3 regions of the Gracilibacillus pellucidus genome follow, and region 1 is predicted to be linked to each of the others. Evidence: riboswitches for the same ligand, from Rfam matches in the RefSeq annotation. Region 1 holds a riboswitch; each other region holds the start of a gene.
The links. Region 1 has a riboswitch for S-adenosylmethionine ahead of SH601_RS12860 (methionine ABC transporter ATP-binding protein). Riboswitches for the same ligand answer to the same signal wherever they lie in the genome.

Region 1 (4,386 bases):
TTTGCATGAATACACCTCCAATCATCATTATATCAGTAAATAATGGGAAGGCTATAATATGAAGAAAAAACAGTGTAAAAGAAAAAGGCCGAACAGATTCGTTCGACCTTTACGCTACATTCTTAGCTTATTCATTAACAGGAATAATAGCACCGTTATATTCTTCTTCCATAAACGTTTGGATTTCTTCTGAACGTAAAACTTCCACAAGTTTGTGTAATGCTTCATTATCTTCATCTTCTGAGCGTGCAACAATTAAGTTAGCATATGGTGAATCAGATTCTTCAAGAATTAATGCATCTTCTGTTGGAACAAGGCCAAACTCAATAGCATAGTTTGTGTTGATAGCAACAAGTGCATCTTCTTCTCTTTCGTAGTTTTGTGTTAGGAATGCTGGCTCAATTCTTGTTTCAAATTCTAAATCTAATGGATTATCAACAACATCATCTACCGTAGCATCATCAGGATTCACATTTTCATCTAGTGTGATTAAATCTGCTTCCTGAAGTAATGATAAGATACGACCATGTTCAGGAGTATTACGACTCATGATAAATACAGTACCTTCTTCAATATCATCTATACTTTCAATGCCTTTAGAATAAATACCGATTGGTTCAATATGAATTCCACCAAGGTTAGCGAAGTCATAACCTTTTTCATTTCTTTCATTTTCTAAGAAAGGTATATGTTGATAATAGTTAGCATCTATTAGACCACTATCCAAATCCTGGTTAGGTAGGACAAAATCTTGGTATGTTTCGATTTGTAGGTCAATACCTTCTTCTTTTAATAATGGAACAGCCTTTTCAAGGATTTCTGTGTGTGGTACAGCAGAAGCACCAACGACAATTTCTGTTAAATCACCTGAAGTTTCTCCTTCATTATTAGAACTTTCTTCCTCTTCAGAAGTCCCGCAGGCCGCTAGAACAAACAGTAATAATGTTGTAAACAATACAGCTAATAGTTTTTTCATCGTTTGTCATCCTTTCATGAATCACTTTTATCTTTTATCTATCGCTTTGGATAGCATGTCCCCAATAAATTGAAAAATAAATACAAGTATAACAATGAACACAGTACATACAAATACTACATCAAAATTCCAGCTTTGGAAACCTTTCATATAAGCTAAGTCACCTAAACCGCCAGCTCCGATTACACCTGCCATTGCTGTGTAACCAACTAATGAAATGGTTGTAACGGTAATACCAGAGATAATTGCAGGCATTGATTCTGGTAAGAGAACCTTGAAAATAATAGTAGATGCTTTGGCACCCATCGATTTAGCTGCTTCGATTACCCCTTTGTCGACCTCTTTTAGACCAATCTCGACAAGGCGAGCATAAAATGGAGCAGCACCGATAATCAATGCAGGTAATGCAGCTTTCCAGCCACGAATAGTTCCCATTAGGAAATCAGTGAACGGGAATAGCAATAAGATTAGTATGATAAATGGTATGGCACGAAACACATTGACAACAAGCCCTGTAATAAAATTAATGAATTTATTCTCCCATAAATTACCTTGGTCAGTAAGAAATAATAACAATCCGAGGAGAATACCTAACACAAAAGTGCCAATACCAGCAATAATTGTCATGTACAATGTTTCAAGTGTTGCAACCCACATATCTTCCATTACAACATTAGGAAATAATGTTTCAAACATTTCTTAACACCTCAACTTCCACACCGGTGTTTTTCATATAGTCAATTGTTTCTTGTAACACGCTATTCTCACCGATTAATTCGACAAATAATGTACCGTAAGCTCCTTCTTGTGTCGGTGTAACAGAACCTTGTAAGATGTTAATTTCTACATCGAATGTTTTTGCTACTTCACTAATAAGTGCTCGTTTTGCCCGGTCACCGATAAAGTGTAGTTTGACTACTTCACTATCTTCACGGTCATTGATAAATGCAGCTAAGTTATCTTTTTCATGTTCTAATGGATTAAGCTGCTGTACAAATCGTTTTGTTGTTTTAGATGTTGGTTTTACGAAAACGTCGAGTACCTCGCCAGTTTCTACAACTTTTCCATTTTCCATAACGGCAACACGATGACAGATTTTTTGAATAACATTCATTTCGTGCGTAATCAAAATGATTGTAAGTCCGAGTTTCTTGTTAATGGAAACGAGTAAATCTAAAATATCATCGGTCGTTTCTGGGTCAAGTGCGGAAGTTGCTTCGTCACACAATAAAACTTCTGGGTCATTAGCCAATGCTCTTGCAATACCAACCCGTTGCTTTTGACCACCACTTAATTGTGAAGGATAAGCGTTCTCCTTACCAGCAAGTCCGACAAGATTAATTAATTCCAATACCTTTTCTTTTCGCTTGGACTTCGGCACCCCAGCAATTTCTAATGGAAACGCGATATTGTCATAAACAGTACGAGACCATAATAAGTTGAAATGCTGAAAGATCATACCAATCTTTTGTCGTTTCTCTCTTAACTGATTGCTTGGCATTTTGGTAATATCTTTATCATGAATCAGGATTGAACCGTCTGTCGGTTCTTCTAAACGATTGATCAGTCGGACAAACGTACTTTTCCCAGCACCACTGTACCCAATCACGCCGAAGATTTCGCCTTTGGCTATATCAAGTGAAACATTATCAACGGCTTGAACTTCTTGATTTTTCGTCTTATAACGTTTCGATAAATGTTTAATACGAATCATGTTAACACTCCTCTCTGTGTAGGTATTATACCTATAAAAAATCCCTTCTGTTCAAGAGGACAGAAGGGATACTAAGTCAATTGTCCTCTCATCTTTCAAAGCGTATAAGCCTTGATGGAATTAGCACCTGTCAGTTTTGCTGACGGTTGCCGGGTTTCATAGGGCCAGTCCCTCCACCACTCTTGATAAGAGATTTCGTATACATTTTTATGCATTATATCATATCATTATACGAAATATTCGTCAATTCATAATCAAAAAGTTAAATTATTCAGAATAAAGAGAAAATACTTTATCACACTAGCGTGATAAAACGATGTAGTCTATAATAGAAAACAGACTTTCAAAAATAGAAATACATTTCATCCGTGGGGGAAATAGCTATGAAGAATATCATCATTGTAGGAAGTAGTGGGGGGAATCTATTTAATTTAGGTGGGAAAGATCCAGACAGGTTACTTGAAGAGATTAGGATACAAGCTGACAGCGCAGGATTAGAAATAACCGCTGTGCAATTTATCGGTGCTGATGAATCAATGGATAATGCAAAAGAAAATAAAACAAATGCTAGATTATGGGCGATAGATGAAGAGGGCAATTTTGTTAAAAGTAATAAGGAGCGCTTGATAGGGATTAATCAAGAAGCAAAATTACTAGATACGAAGATTGCTGAAAAAATAGACCAAGGTAATGTAGATGGTTTAATTGTATTGAGTGGTGATCCAGAGGAAACGAATAAACAAGTGATCGATGCTGCGGTAAGAGGGCAGATACCAATCGTTGGAACCGGTGGTACGTCGATGGCACATATCGCTAGTAAGGGAGCTAACGTTATTTCCACTTCAGGTACGACAGGTACAACTAACCGTACACGAGCGGTTTCCTTTGTTACTGCTTTAAGTAAAAAGTTAGCTATTTCATATAAACCAATTCTTGGTAAACATGATGAGCACATGACAACGGGAACAGGCTTGAAAAATATTAATATTAGAGGAATTATGATGTCTGCTTTACCTGGTTTTATTGCGATGGCGCTAGTATTAGCGTTAAGTAAAATACCGGGTTTCGATCCTTTGGGTGATGTGTTTGATTTATTAATTGGGGCGCTGCCGGTTATGATTGCAGTAATAGCAGCAAAACAAGTATCAGAATTAGATGAAGTATCAATCGTTGCGGGCGTAATAGCAGGAGTGCTCGCAATTGATGGTGGAATTATCGGTGGGATGATTGCTGGTATTTTAGCAGGATTACTTGTTCGTTTCTTATTTGGAAAATTCGTTGAGTGGCGTTTTCCGATGACTACGGTTAATATTGCTGCAGGTGGTGTTGCGGGTTTAATAGCAGGATTGTTAGTTTATTATTTCATTGCTCCGATAGCTTTATTTATCGGCGATGGGATTAAAGAATTGATTGAAACAGCTGTTGCCTTCAATCCTATTTTAGCAGGTGCAATTGCAGGTGTACTTATCTGGCCAGCAATAATTGGAGGAGTGTATCATGCAGCGATATTGCCAATCGTTTTACTAGAGATGGAACGAACAGGGAATAGCTTCTTAGGTGCAGTTGATATGGTTGGGCTAGTGATGGTTGCAGCTGGAATTAATTTAGCTAATATTATTCGTCCACGTGATAAAGGGGAAGCAGCAGTTGCAGCGCCAGGTTTTACTATTAATATGGGATTCGGTACATTTGTAGA
Region 2 (4,386 bases), on a different contig from region 1:
TATAAAAATGGAATTAGAAATTAGAACCAGAAACAAACTAGAAAGCTAAGGCATCCTATTATTAAATAAGAAGTTAACTTTTTAGAGGTACCTCTCTCAAGAAACCATTTTTATTTATAGATTCTCCTATCCATAAATTTAAAATATGGTAAACATATTCCCGCTAATGAGCCTATGCTGGTTAAGATTTTTAGGTAATGCTCCTCTATTTTCTTCCAATAACTTCAAGTAATTACGACATGCCCAAGAGCACATTCCATAAAATCGTCTCTCATAAACATTCTTATGGAACGTCATTCCAGCTTAATGTAAGTAATACTACGAAGATTGATTAAATCCCAAACAAATCATTCGATTCTTATCTAGTATTCTTTTATAATTGTGTAAACGCTTAATAATATAAGGAGGTTTTTTTGATGGAGTATCGTCGTTTAGGTAACACTGGTTTAAAAGTTAGTGAAATTAGTTTAGGTAGCTGGCTTACATATGGTGGCTATGTAGAAGAACAAAAAGCAGAAGCATCGATTGATAAGGCATATGACCTAGGTATTAACTTTTTTGATACAGCAAACGTCTATATGCGTGGGGAAGCAGAAAAAATTGTTGGAAAAGCATTGAAAAAATATCCACGAAGCTCTTATGTCCTTGCCACTAAAGTATTTGGTGATATGGGCGATGGGCCTAATGACCGTGGTCTTTCACGCAAACACATTACAGAGCAATGTAATGCAAGCTTACAAAGACTTGGTTTAGATTATGTCGACATCTACTATTGCCACCGTTACCACCAAGATACACCATTAGAAGAAACATTACGTGCCTTAGATGACCTTGTTCGACAAGGTAAAATCTTATATATCGGCGTTAGTGAATGGACTGCCGAACAAATTTCAGAAGCCGTTCATTTAGCTGATAAGAAACTACTAGATCGAATTGTCGTCAACCAACCAAATTATAGTATGCTTCACCGCTATATTGAGGATGAAATCATCCCTGTTAGTGATAAACATGGTATTGGTCAAGTTGTCTTCTCTCCTCTTGCTCAAGGTGTATTAACTGGTAAGTACAAAAAAGGTGAAGCAATTCCTTCAGGTAGTCGCGCAGCCCAAGAAAATTTAGATTTATCTCGTATTCTAACAGAGCAAAACTTAGAACGTGTTGAAGCTCTTCAAGGTATCGCAGCTAACGAAAATCTTTCATTAACTCAATTGGCAATTGCTTGGATACTACGTCAGGATAACGTTTCTAGTGCGTTAATTGGTGCAAGCAGACCCGAACAAATTGAAGAAAATGCTAAAGCTTCTGGCGTAAAATTAGCACCAGGAACCATTGAAGAAATCGAGAATATATTAAAAGCATGAAATTAACTTCCATCTGTGAAGGCTATTGGCCGTAACTCCTTTTCATTATACTCGAAAGGTTTATGGACATTTACACCGTGATAAACAAAAAAGTAACGATATTTCGATTGCAAACCCTGAAATTTCGTTACTTTTTTTCATATTAGCTCGGGTTTTAATTAAAACCTAGTAACTTGGTATTAATTTTTACATTTTTTTCTTAAAGTTATTGACTTTACTATTTCTACTGTTTACTATAGTAGTAACAAAAGACTTAAATGCAATTCTTATCCAGAGAGGTGGAGGGGCAGGCCCTGTGAATCCTCGGCAACAGGTTCTTAAATCGTAATACTGTGCCAAATCCTGCGGAAACAGCATATGCTGAACCGAAAGATGAGAAGGAATTAACTTAGATTATTCGCCTTCTTATCACCTTGGTAAGAAGGCTTTTTAATAAGGAGGAGCAAATATTCATGCTGACTTATGAAACGTACTATGATAGTCCGCTCAATAATGAGACCCCAAGTCCTGATGACCCGACAAAAGGAGCAGAAAAGATTTTAGAATGGGCCTATCAAACATACGGAGATTCCTTAGTCTATGCTTGTAGCTTTGGAGCAGAAAGTATGGTTTTGATTGATATGATTGCGCGTGTTAAGCCTGATGCTAGTTTAGTATTTTTAGACACTGGTTTACATTTTCAAGAAACCTATGATTTGATTGACGAAGTGAAGGAGCGCTATCCACTATTATCTATCGAAATGAAGCAGCCTGAACTGACTGTTGATGAACAACGCGAAAAACACGGAGCTGCCTTATGGAGTAGGAAACCAGATCAATGTTGCTATATCCGCAAAGTAAAACCATTGGAAGAAGCACTTAGCGGAGCGACTGCATGGATATCTGGTTTAAGAAGAGCGCAATCACCCACTAGAGCGAATACCGATTTTTTGAACAAAGACGAACGCTTTCAATCAATTAAGGTTTGCCCTTTAATTCATTGGTCTTGGGATGATGTATGGGATTATATTGAGAAGCACCAATTACCATACAATAAACTACATGATCAAAATTATCCAAGTATTGGTTGTGTTCCGTGTACATCACCTGTCACAGATGCAAGTGACGAGCGTTCAGGAAGATGGGCCAATTCTCAAAAAACAGAATGTGGTTTACATGTGGCACCACCAACATCCAATTAAATTTTTTTACGCTTAAACTCGAGTAAAACTATCGGAATAATTAAAAGAGGTGAATATATTGACATTACAAGTGGTAAACAGTCCGTTTGATGAAAAGCAGACGGAAATACTAAATCAAATTCTCCCAACTTTAACTGATGCACAAAAAAACTGGCTAGCAGGGTATCTAGCTGCTTCACAGGGAGTAACAAACGTAGTACCACCAACACCAACAGTAGAAACTAAGGAGCCTGTTCAAACAAGCACTCGTACCGTCACTATTTTATTTGGGTCCGAAACAGGTAATAGCCAAGCATTAGCAGAACAATTATCGACTCAGCTAAAAGAGATTAATCGTGATGTTACCGTATCTTGCATGGACGATTTTAAACCAAAAAAATTAAAAGAAGTAGAAGATTTACTTATTATTACGGCTACACACGGCGAAGGAGATCCACCTGATAATGCCATTGAATTCCATGAGTTCTTACACGGTCGTAAGGCTCCAAAACTCGACAATGTGAATTTCTCTGTTTTATCACTTGGAGATGAGTCGTATGAATTCTTTTGCCAAACAGGTAAAGACTTTGATAAACGATTAGAAGAATTAGGTGCTACGAGAATTCACCCACGCGTTGATTGTGACGTTGATTATGAAGAATTAGCAGAAGAATGGGCAAAAGAAGTAATCGCCACTTTACAAAAAGATGCAGGTGCTACGAATGCTCCAACAACTACTGTAACACCTACTGAACAAACTTTTTCAAAAAGCAATCCATACACTGCTGAAGTACTAGAAAATATTGTACTTAGTGGAAAAGGGTCTAACAAAGAAACAAGACATATCGAAATTTCACTAGAAGGATCTAATTTCCAATATGAACCTGGTGATTGTTTAGCAATTAATCCTAAAAACGATCCAGCCCTTGTAGCAGCTATTATCGAAGAATTGAAGTGGAATCCTGAACAGACTATCCCTATTAATAAACAAGGGGAAATCCGTTCCGTGCAGGAAGCCTTAACATCCATTTTCGAGATTACTAGACTAACAAAAGGATCATTGGAGAAAGCAAGCACCTATTTCCAAAATGAAAAATTACAACAATTAGTACAAAATTCTGACGAAGTAAAAGCATATATTGATGGTCGAGATCTCTTAGATTTAATCATTGATTACCCACCAGAACAATTGGACCCGACAACTATTATGCATTTCATGCGAAAAATTCCAGCTAGACAATACTCGATTTCAAGCAGCTATCAAGCAAACCCAGATGAAGTGCATTTAACCGTTGCAACTGTAAAATATCAGGCACATGGTCGAGATCGAAGTGGTGTATGTTCAGGTGAAATCTCTGACCGAATTAAACCTGGAGATCAGCTCAATGTTTATGTACACAAAAATCCAAACTTTAAATTCCCGATGGATGAGGCGACACCAGTTATTATGATCGGACCTGGAACAGGCGTAGCACCGTTTAGAGGGTATATTGAAGAACGTGAAGAACTTGAATTAAAAGGGAAAACATGGCTCTTCTTCGGTGATCAGCATTTCCGGACGGACTTCCTTTACCAAGTAGATTGGCAAAGATGGATACAGCAAGGCTATTTAACGAAGATGGACGTTGCCTTCTCCAGAGATACAGATGAAAAGGTATATGTACAACATCGTATGCAGGAAAAAGCAAAAGAACTATTTGAATGGCTAGAAGCTGGTGCACACCTTTATGTTTGTGGAGATGAAAAGAGAATGGCAAAAGACGTACATGATACATTGATTTCTATCATCAGCCAAGAAGGTAACCTTAGCGAAGAAGAAGCAAAAGAATATATCAATCAATTAAAACACGAAAAAAGATATCAAC
Region 3 (4,386 bases), on a different contig from region 1:
GTTACATTCGGTATTGCACCGACGATACTTTTTGCGTATACAAACGCAATCGAGGGAGGCATGCTTGATTTTGTCTTAACAGGTCTATTTATCTTATGTGGTGGTTACCGCTTAGCACGATTTAATGTGGATACGTCTGAAGATCTGTCACACTTTTCCGGGGTACCGATTACAGCAGCTGGTGGATTACTAGCATTCTCCACTCTATTTCATGCACATATATCTGCTATCGGGAATATTGTGATTATCTGTATACTAAGCTACTTGATGGTTAGCACGTGGAAAATTCCTAGCTTTAAAACAAGTATCATTTCCAAGCAATAAAACGATTGCCGTTATCCTTACCGGAATCGTTCTATTAATCTTTGATAAGATCTCTAGATTCGCATTATTATTAACAATCGTCTATTTAATCTATATTTCTTATCGCTTAAAAGTTATTCGAGATCGGCGATAATTATAAAGGACTTGGCATGATGCCAAGTCCTTTATTTATCACATGTTTACCAAACATTCTCTGCGATTTCAACTAAATGACGAATTTTGTTCCACTGTTCTTCTTCTGTTAGCTTGTTTCCTTCCTCTGTACTTGCAAAACCACATTGCGGACTCAATGCTAAGTTTGCTAATGGAATTGATTGACTAGCTTCTTTGATTCGGGCCTTGATTTTTTCCGGATCCTCCAGATCGGGGAACTTAGACGTAAGTAATCCCAATACAACCGTTTGGTTATCACGAGTAAAGCCTTCTAGAGGTGTAAAATCACCAGAACGATCATCATCATACTCTAAAAATAGGCCATCAACCTTTAACTTCGCGAAAATTGCGTCTGATATATGGTTATATCCACCACTTGTTATGTAAGTAGAACGGAAGTTACCTCGACAAATGTGCATGGTTATCAGCATATCACTAGGTTTCTTCGCAATCGCCTCATTTAAGCACTGCACTCTTTTTTCAATAATATCGTCAACGCTCATTTGATTTTTCTCCACAACTGCTTCAATGCGCTCATCTGATACAAAATCGATCCAAGATGTATCATCTAATTGTAAATAACGGCAGCCTGCATCATAAAATGCTTGAATTGCTTTTTGGTATGCTGCGACTGTATCCTGGAAGAACTGCTCGTCATCACCGTTATAGTATTCGTCTCCTTGAATTCTAGTAAATAACATATTCGGACTTGGAATAGAGAATTTAGCCACTTGACTACCGTCACCATATTTTTCAACCGCTTCTTTTAAAAAGGTAAAGTGGTCTACCATCTCATGTCCAGAAAAATCAATTTTATCAACCACTTTAATGGCCTGATTTTTCGTCTTTGCTCCCTTAAAATTGCTAATATATTCTGTCTCAAACAGCTCAACGCCGTGTAACCCAGCAAGGAAATCTAAATGCCACCAGGAACGTCTAAACTCCCCGTCTGTAATAGACTTCAAGCCTACTTCTATCTCTTTTTGTACTAATTTCTCAATTTCTTCATCTTCCACTTGTTTCAGGCTAACTTTATCTAGTTTACCTTCTGCATATGCTTTTCTCGCTTCTTTAATCGCTTCTGTTCTTAGTAGACTCCCTACATGATCTGCCTTAAATACTGTCTTTACCATCGTAATCCTCCTCTATAATAAAAAATCCCCTTCTTACAGATAAGAAGAGGATTTGATATATCTAACGATTCTCTCTTCTTATCTGTAAGCAAATTGCTGCTGGAATTGGCACAGTACTTCTAGTAAGTCCGCTGCCGAGGTTTCCTAGGGCCAGTCCCTCCACCTCTCTTGATAAGAATATACAATTATTACATAAGGATATAATTATTTGGCAATTCTGTCAACTCATGATGTAAATTATGAAGGCACTACTACTTCTTCCTTTTGTACTTTTTTTACTTTATTATTCTTTAAAGTAAATATAGATAACATAACAAACAGTACGACAATCCCACCTAAAATATAAAATGTTGTTTGATAATTAGTCAGATCATAAATCCAGCCGACCAGTGCAGAGAAAATGATAACACCAATCTCACTTGAAACCTTAAATCCTATCAAATATACCGTGGCAGATAATCTTGCATCAAAGTTAACTGATATATACTTAAATACAGCAATTAATAGAATTGGTAATTCTACAGCATGTAACATTTTCATAAATGAAATGCCAAACCCTCCTGTAACAACTGCAGAGCCCACGATACGAAAAGCCATAATAGAACCAGCAAAAACTAAAGATTGTTTAATACCGATTTTATTGACTATGAAAGGCGCTAAGAATAAAAACAAAGCCTCTACAAATACTTGGACCGAATTTAAAATCCCATAAACAGTATTACCCTGAGCTTGATCAGTGAATAGGCTTACAAAATAAACAGGAAATAGCTGTTGATCATACACTGTGTAAATGCAAACTGTACCAAATAAATAAATGATAAGATACCAAAATATCTTACTAGAGAATAAATAACGTATATCCTTCATCGAAACATTGGATACACTTTTTTCTTCTGTCTTAGAAACTTCCACTTTAAAAAACATATTCAGTAGTAAAAACATAACCCCTGTGAAAGATGCAATCCAAAAATTAATATGGGGATTGATGCTCATTAATGCACCTGCACCAATCGCGGCTACAGCATAGCCCAATGACCCCCACATTCTAGCCTTTCCAAACTCAAAATTATATTTACGACTTATCTTTTCCGTATATGACTCTAGAAAACCTGCTCCCGCAACAAAGCCTGCCCCTAAATAAATGGCACCTAGTATAGCACCTAAGTAAAAATTACTTAATAATAATGGTTCATAAACATAAATAACAAATGGAGCAATCAATACTAGAATAAGACTTTGAAACCAGACTAGGTTTTTCTTAGTGCCCAACTTATCTTGTAAATATCCATAAATGATCATGAAAAACAAAGAAAAGAAAGAATTAAAGGAATATATGGTTCCTACTTGTGCCCCTGTTAAACCTAAACTGTTATTTAACCAGATAGAATAAAAGGACCACCATATAGACCATGTGATAAAGAACAAAAACAAGTAACCAGATGAAAACCAATACTTAGTATTCTTTAAAAAATCCATTGTGATTAGCTCCTCTCACTTATTCAATGTAGTCACTTCCAAATAGATTGATATTCTTCCAAGCTCAAGCCGTTAAAAGGTACTTCCTCTTTTTCTGTGTATAATTGCATTTTTTCTATGCTTCCTCTTGGATAAAATAGATTAGTAGAAACACTTAATCCATCATTCACAAAAATCTCAACAGATGATTGATCAAGAATACTAAAAATATTCTTCACCTTCTGCCCTTTCAAAGACCCTGTGATTTCCTTAGAAAAGTCCTTAGAAAAATCAAGAATTCCAGCAGTGCGAGAAAAGAAATATACATCCTTTTCTTGATCAAAGTGAAAAGTAAATATTTCTTCCTGATCACTAATTAATCGGAATCCCCATTGGCCACTATTGGGAATCTCTTTAGTCTCTACATTAATTGTGACAGGAAGCTTTATTTCATATTCCAAATAAGCGGATGGTTGTACAGTAAATGGTTCCTCCTGCAACTGTTTCTGTTGATTCTCAGGTATGACAGGGGTTTGCTTTAATAGGTAATCTCCTTTCACCTGCTGAACAGTAAGTGTCCTAACCAGACTCATAGAACTTCTCCAAGGAGATACAGGTACTTCCCCGGCATATTCCCAGTTATTCATCCAACCTATCCAATATGTCTTTGCCGTATTATCCCACGTTATCGCTGCATAAAAATCTTTTCCTTCATCCGCCCATTTTACAGGATCTTCTGCTTGTTCATTAGGACGAAAGAATATGCCATCAAATGAACCAGTAAAATATTGAACAGCTGAACCACCATTCGGTCCACCTTCATTCATGCTTACAATGAGAACCCATATACTATCGTCCGTTCCTTCAATTGGTAAACAAACTAAGTCAGGGCATTCCCAAACACCTTCATGTGATGGATATTCCTTACCAAACGAAGATAAGTACTCCCAATCAATGAGATTAGGAGAACCATAAATTTGAATATGATCGCCACAAGCCAAAACCATCATCCATTTTTCCGTTTCCTTATGCCAAAACACCTTTGGATCACGAAAATCTTTAATAGTTGTATTTTCAATTACCGGATTACCAATATATTTTTTCCATGTTCGTCCTTTGTCTGAGCTGTAAGCAATACTTTGTTGCTGACTTTGACCATCGTGGGTAAATATAGCAACTAAACCACCACTTCCTTCTTCAAACAAACCACTCGTGTTATCTTTATCTACCACGGCTGAACCAGAAAAAATTGTTCCTAACTCATCTGGTGCCAATGCTATATCTAACTCTTCCCAGTGAAAAAGGTCACTGCTTACCGCAT

Region 2: another riboswitch for S-adenosylmethionine. It lies ahead of SH601_RS04425 (phosphoadenylyl-sulfate reductase); the one in region 1 lies ahead of SH601_RS12860 (methionine ABC transporter ATP-binding protein).
Region 3: another riboswitch for S-adenosylmethionine. It lies ahead of SH601_RS04765 (5-methyltetrahydropteroyltriglutamate--homocysteine S-methyltransferase); the one in region 1 lies ahead of SH601_RS12860 (methionine ABC transporter ATP-binding protein).

What each region holds. Positions count from the first base shown of each region.
Region 1 is NZ_JAWZSR010000007.1:150,365-154,750, forward strand. Features, by position in the region: gene SH601_RS12845 (SLAP domain-containing protein) at 1-7, opposite strand, end outside; gene SH601_RS12850 (MetQ/NlpA family ABC transporter substrate-binding protein) at 128-976, opposite strand; gene SH601_RS12855 (methionine ABC transporter permease) at 1,004-1,672, opposite strand; gene SH601_RS12860 (methionine ABC transporter ATP-binding protein) at 1,665-2,690, opposite strand; SAM riboswitch class I at 2,776-2,882, opposite strand; gene SH601_RS12865 (PTS sugar transporter) at 3,074-4,386, shown strand, end outside.
Region 2 is NZ_JAWZSR010000002.1:219,604-223,989, forward strand. Features, by position in the region: gene SH601_RS04415 (bifunctional transcriptional activator/DNA repair enzyme AdaA) at 1-24, shown strand, start outside; gene SH601_RS04420 (aldo/keto reductase family protein) at 417-1,361, shown strand; SAM riboswitch class I at 1,625-1,740, shown strand; gene SH601_RS04425 (phosphoadenylyl-sulfate reductase) at 1,814-2,542, shown strand; gene SH601_RS04430 (assimilatory sulfite reductase (NADPH) flavoprotein subunit) at 2,601-4,386, shown strand, end outside.
Region 3 is NZ_JAWZSR010000002.1:295,709-300,094, forward strand. Features, by position in the region: gene pssA (CDP-diacylglycerol--serine O-phosphatidyltransferase) at 1-324, shown strand, start outside; gene SH601_RS04765 (5-methyltetrahydropteroyltriglutamate--homocysteine S-methyltransferase) at 504-1,610, opposite strand; SAM riboswitch class I at 1,686-1,788, opposite strand; gene SH601_RS04770 (oligosaccharide MFS transporter) at 1,848-3,086, opposite strand; gene SH601_RS04775 (glycoside hydrolase family 32 protein) at 3,119-4,386, opposite strand, start outside.